Parasegetibacter sp. NRK P23: one gene and its partner. The protein of the gene in region 2 binds, or shares a complex with, the protein of the main gene of each other region. Links are inferred from orthologs where the notes say so. Each region holds a gene or a part of one and is shown on either strand. Other genes may lie near its edges.

The links. The genes of interacting proteins can lie anywhere in the genome.
Region 1: the proteins of uvrB (region 2) and M4J38_RS15910 are in contact, whole or in part, in a crystal structure (PDB 7EGT), measured with the Thermus thermophilus proteins. The link is inferred for Parasegetibacter sp. NRK P23 from one-to-one orthologs. Residues at the interface, in WP_096411307.1 of Thermus thermophilus: Glu23, Leu25, Arg26, Asp27, Gly28, Glu29, Arg30, Phe31, Arg55, Glu326, Asp327, Phe328, Glu379, Ser382, Gln383, His398, Gly400, Arg401; in WP_096412145.1 of Thermus thermophilus: His654, Arg656, Phe657, Gln666, Asp668, Glu669, Lys680, Arg681, Leu682, Ser683, Lys685, Tyr686, Ala687.

The regions. Positions count from the first base shown.
Region 1 is NZ_JAMDLG010000001.1:3,905,752-3,908,771, forward strand. It holds M4J38_RS15910 (ATP-dependent helicase), read left to right. Parts: upstream 1-347; coding sequence 348-2,693; downstream 2,694-3,020. Other genes in the region: M4J38_RS15905 (hypothetical protein), read right to left, coding at 1-7; M4J38_RS15915 (carboxymuconolactone decarboxylase family protein), read right to left, coding at 2,786-3,020. UniProt on the Escherichia coli protein: A helicase with DNA-dependent ATPase activity. Unwinds DNA duplexes with 3'-5' polarity. Translocates on single-stranded DNA with 3'-5' polarity. Initiates unwinding more efficiently from a nicked substrate than double-stranded DNA.
Region 2 is NZ_JAMDLG010000001.1:3,802,695-3,805,609, forward strand. It holds uvrB (excinuclease ABC subunit UvrB), read right to left. Parts: upstream 2,521-2,915; coding sequence 481-2,520; downstream 1-480. Other genes in the region: M4J38_RS15410 (DUF6169 family protein), read right to left, coding at 1-280; M4J38_RS15420 (DUF4136 domain-containing protein), read left to right, coding at 2,680-2,915. UniProt on the Escherichia coli protein: The UvrABC repair system catalyzes the recognition and processing of DNA lesions. A damage recognition complex composed of 2 UvrA and 2 UvrB subunits scans DNA for abnormalities.

The sequences.
Region 1 (3,020 bases), 100 kb from region 2 along the record:
GTTTCATGGTAGTTTTTTTTAATGAACACACGCATGTGCCCATTCATAATGATAAAATTTAATAGGAATAAAGATAATCGAATTCGTGTGCAGAATGGATGTTAACGAGATGAAAGGAAAATTTTGAATCCAGAATACTAAAAGAAAATAACGGAAGGGCTTCCGGGCAAAATACTGATTCCGTTAACGGAAAACAACGTCGGTGGCACCGGTTCCGCGGATTTCACGCCCAAGGGCCTTTTCTTCCAAAAGATTAACACGGTGAACATCAGCAGAAAAACACGGTACCCGGTGGCACCGCTATACCGGTGGCACCGGGGTACACAATTCCTTCGTAAATTGCACCCATGTTTAATTACCTGGAAGGATTGAATGAGCAGCAACGAGAAGCTGTATTGCATAAAGACGGACCCATCATGATTGTTGCCGGTGCCGGCAGCGGAAAAACCAAAGTACTCACCACCCGTATTGCCCACCTCATGGCACAGGGGGTGGACGCGTTCAACATACTCGCCCTTACCTTTACCAATAAGGCCGCGGCAGAAATGAAGGAAAGGATCGGAAAGATCCTCGGCAATAGTGAAGCGCGTAATCTATATGTGGGTACGTTCCACAGTGTTTTTGCACGGATACTCCGCGGGGAAGCCCATAACATCGGGTATCCCAATAACTTCACGATATATGATACCGACGATTCGAGGAGTGTGCTGAAAACGGTGATCAATGAAATGAACCTCGACGATAAGCACTACAAACCCAATGTGGTGCACAGCAGGATTTCAGGCGCGAAGAACGCGCTCGTCGGGCCCGCGGAATATGCCACGGATTATTACATTCAGCAGGAAGATATGCGGCAGAACCGGCCTGAGATCGCCCGCATCTTTGACGCATACGTGAAAAGATGCTTCAAAAACGGCGCGATGGACTTTGACGACCTGCTGCTGAAAATGTATGAACTCCTGAACACGCAGCCAGATGCGCTGCACAAATACCAGCATAAGTTCAAATACATACTCGTAGATGAGTATCAGGATACCAACCCTGCCCAGTACGCCATCATCAAACTGCTCGCGGCGATGCACGAAAACATCTGCGTGGTAGGTGATGATGCCCAAAGTATCTATTCTTTCCGGGGGGCCACCATCGAAAACATCCTTCAGTTCCAGAAAGATTATGACGATGTGAAAGTGGTAAAACTGGAACAGAATTACCGCTGCACGCAGAATATCCTGAATGTTGCCAACGAGATCATCAGCAACAACAAAGGACAGATTCCGAAGAACCTCTGGACAGATAATGCCCAGGGCGAAAAGATCAGGCTCGTCCGTACGATGAGCGATAACGAGGAAGGGCATTTCGTAGCAGATACCATCCAGGAACAGAAGCTGCGCAATCATTTCAACAACCGCGATTTCGCGATTCTCTATAGAACGAACGCGCAGAGCCGCGCATTCGAAGAAAGCCTGAGAAGAAAGGCCATTCCTTACAAAATATTTGGCGGCATGTCTTTCTACCAGCGGAAGGAAATCCGCGACTTCGTGGCCTACCTTCGTATCATCGTGAACGGCCAGGATGAGGAAGGGCTCAAACGTATTATCAACTACCCCGCCAGGGGAATAGGAAAAACTACCGTTGAAAAAGCGGTGATCGTTGCCAATGAGCAGAATATTTCCATGTGGCAGGTGCTGGAAAGAGCCGGGGAATTTGGCTTCAAAGCGGGTACGTTGGAGTCGATCCAGCAATTCGTTCAGATGATAAAATATTTCCGTGCGTTGCTGAACGATAAGAATGCTTACGATGTGGCACAGCAGGTGGGTAAGCATACCAACATGGTGAAGGAACTTTTCTCCGATAAAACATCAGAGGGCCTGGCGCGTTACGAGAACGTGCAGGAATTGCTGAACTCTATCAAAGAGTTTACCGAAACACCTGATACCGAAGATGGCGAACAGGTGGACAAATCACTTGGCGCTTACCTCCAGCAGATTACGCTGCTAACAGATGCCGATAACGATGAAGATGAGAATGCCGATGTGGTAAAACTGATGACCATCCACGCGGCGAAGGGGCTTGAGTTTCCAGTTGTATTTTCTGTGGGGCTGGAAGAAACATTGTTTCCCAGCGCTATGTCCATCAATACCAGGGAAGAACTGGAAGAAGAGCGCCGCCTTTTTTATGTAGTGGTTACCCGCGCAAAAACGAGGCTTTGGATTTCTTATGCGAATAGTCGTTACCGCTTCGGGCAACTGGTGCAGAACGAGCCGAGTCGTTTTCTCGAAGAAATTCCGGATGAATACCTAGACCGCAGCTACTCAGGTGGTGGTGCCCGGAACCAGGGCGCTTCTTTTACCGGAGGATCAGCTTTCGAAAGAATGAAAGGTGGTTTTGGTGCAGCCGCGCAGGCCGAAAAAATGTATGGTCCCCCGCCAGCCAAAAGAAAAGATACCAAACCGGCTTACATGCCGCCGCCCGCGCCCGCCAAAGTAGTGGAGCATGTGCCCTCTACCGATTTTGTTGCCAGTGATACCAGCAACTTACAGGCGGGCCAGCAGGTAGAACACCAGAAGTTCGGGTTCGGAACTGTGGCTAAATTGGAAGGCTCCGCACACAACCCTATCGCGACGATTAATTTTCAACACAACGGAGAGAAAAAGATTATGTTGAATTACGCGAAGTTGCGGATAGTGGAATAAAAACGTTGCGCCGTGGCGTCGTTGCGAGAAACTATATTGTCTTCCTGAAAGAAATCTCTCGCAACGACGCCACGGCGCAACGCATAAAATATTTACAACAATACCGCGAGACTCCGTACCACAGCTCCCAAACGTACCGCATCGTGGATCTTTTGCTTCGAAGCCCCATGCAATACAATATTCTTCTCGTGTGAAGTCACGCACATCTCACAGCCATTTACAGCACTCACCACCAGACTGATGGTCTCGAACAATTCCTTGCCCAGCACCGGGTTGGCCATAATGCTCATGCGGATACCGGCGGGAGCGGTATTGTAGAACTCTTCG
Region 2 (2,915 bases):
TATCACAAACATAGATCGCGACATTATTTATCTGTGCGAAAAAATGAAGAAACATGTTATGTACCGTTAACCCAATCCTCCGATCAGATCCAACATTACTCCCTTGAGATCGTTCAACCTCATCAATGTTAAACGAATAGACTTTTTCCTGTTTTAAAGAAGCATAATCTTCAAACAAATAAGAGGTGTCCAGGAAATAGATTTTATATCGGACCCCTTGATCCGTTATGAACTCATAAGAAAGTTCATCATTTTCGTAAAGTTGATAGGGGCTTAACAAATCTGAACTTATCCTTTAACTCCTCAATTTTCTTTCCCTCTGCCAGATGTTTTTGAATAGCCCGCTTCTCTTCAATCATTTTCTTGAAGAGTCTTGCTCCCTTGGAGCTTTTCGCATTAGCCGTGCTATTCGTTTTTTTCATATTCACTACAAAAGTATATCAACTTTCCAATACCCGCCAAACAGAAAAACACCTACTCTTACGATGTTGTTTTCATCATTTCCAATTGTTTCTGCATGGCGAACATTTCATCGCGCAACCTTGCCGCTTCCATGAAATCCAGGTCCCGCGCGGCTTTTTCCATGGCCTTCTTCACTTCTTTGATGGCTTTTTCCATTTGAGGAACGGTCTGGTAAACGCCTTCTTCTTCGGCGGCGAGTATGGGTTTGGTTTCCATCACCGCATATTTTGAATCGGGATCAAATCCTTTGATGTCCAGCACGGATGTCTGAGCAAACACCTGTTCCTTCGATTTCACCACGGTTCTTGGTGTGATGCCGTGCTCCAGGTTATAAGCGATCTGTTTTTCGCGCCGGCGTGTGGTTTCATCGATGGTGCGCTGCATACTTTCCGTCATTTTATCCGCATAGAAAATCACAAGACCATCAACGTTTCTTGCCGCACGGCCAGCGGTTTGGGTAAGTGATTTTTCGTTCCGGAGAAACCCTTCCTTATCCGCATCCAGTATGGCCACGAGCGATACTTCGGGAAGATCGAGTCCCTCTCTCAGCAAATTCACGCCCACGAGCACATCAATTTCCCCTAAACGCAGTTGCCGGAGAATTTCCACCCGGTCCAGTGTATCCACTTCGCTGTGGATGTATTTCGATTTGATGTTGATGCGGTGCAGGTATTTGTCCATTTCTTCGGCCATGCGTTTGGTGAGTGTGGTTACCAACACGCGGTCGCCTTTTTTCACCCGCTTATCGATTTCGTCGAGGAGGTCATCAATCTGGTTGGTGCTGGGGCGCACTTCAATGGGCGGATCCAATAACCCGGTTGGACGCACCACCTGTTCCACCACGATACCCTCGGTTTTTTCCAGTTCGTAATCACCGGGCGTGGCGGAAACGAATACCACCTGGTTGAGCAGGGATTCGAATTCATAGAAGTTCAGTGGCCTGTTGTCTAATGCGGAGGGCAAACGGAAGCCGAAATCCACGAGGTTCAGTTTACGGCTCCGGTCGCCGCCATACATCCCACTCACCTGGGGAATGGTCTGGTGGCTCTCATCGATCACACAAAGAAAATCGTTGGGAAAATAATCCAGCAGGCAGAAGGGCCTTGTTCCCGGTGCACGCCGGTCGAAGAAGCGGGAATAGTTTTCCACGCCATTGCAATAGCCCAGTTCGCGGATCATTTCCAGGTCGTAGTTCACTCTTTCACTCAGTCTCTGCGCTTCAATATATTTCCCTGAATTTTTGTAGTACTCCACCTGTGCCGCCAGTTCATCCTGGATTTCGTTGAGCACCTGCTGCAGAATATCTTTCGGGGCCAGGTAAAGGTTTGCGGGGAAAATGGCCGCGTTGTCCATTTTCCCGATGCGTTTCCCGGTTTCGGTATCAAAACTTTCTATCTCTTCGATTTCATCGCCGAAAAAACTGATGCGGTAGCCGAAATCCACATACGGCAGGTTAATGTCTACCGTATCGCCTTTTACCCTGAAGGTGCCCCGTGTAAATTCCGTTGTGGTACGGTGGTACAACGAGTTCACCAATGCGTGTAAAAAACCCTGTCTGCTCAGTACTTGTCCCTGGTGAATACGGATGATCCCGTTTTCGTAATCCGTGGGGTTACCCATACCATAAATACAGCTTACGCTCGCCACGATAATAATATCCCTCCTGCCGCTGAGCAGTTGGGAGGTGGCCTGAAGCCTGAGTTTGTCCAGTTCTTCATTGATGGCAAGGTCCTTTTCAATATAAGTATCACTTACGGGGATGTATGCTTCGGGCTGGTAATAATCGTAGTAAGAAACGAAATAACCTACCGCGTTATCGGGGAAAAACTGTTTGAACTCACCGTACAACTGGGCCACCAGGGTTTTGTTGTGGGTGAGCACCAATGTTGGTTTCTGCACGTTCTGGATCACATTCGCCATGGTGAATGTTTTCCCCGATCCGGTTACCCCGAGTAACGTCTGAAACTTCTCTCCGTTGTCTATTCCTTCTGTTAATTGCTGAATGGCCGTGGGCTGGTCGCCCGCCGGCGTATATGGTGAATGGATTTTGAATGGCATGTTTCAAAATTAAGCAAATCAGGGCGCAAATCGACCCTTATGGCGCGTTGCTTTAAGAGGGTGTTAACATCCGGCGGCCTGAACTTTGCATCTTGTTCCTGTACTTATCTATGGCCGTTTCAGATCAGCCGGATTTCTAACCTAAATCGCTTGTATATCATGACAAAAAACACGCTATTCTACGCGGGCATCGGTGCCTTACTCGCACTTACAGGTTGCCGGAAAGACCCGCTCAATAACCTGACCAGTGAGGAATCACGGGTGTATATTACGAACCGCGACGCCTCGGCGCAATTTAGTTCTTACGGCACTTACAGCCTGGTAGACTCCATTGCGGTGATTTCCGCCAACGGACAGTTTAAACAACGGACTTCGGCAGATGCGGACCTCCTCAA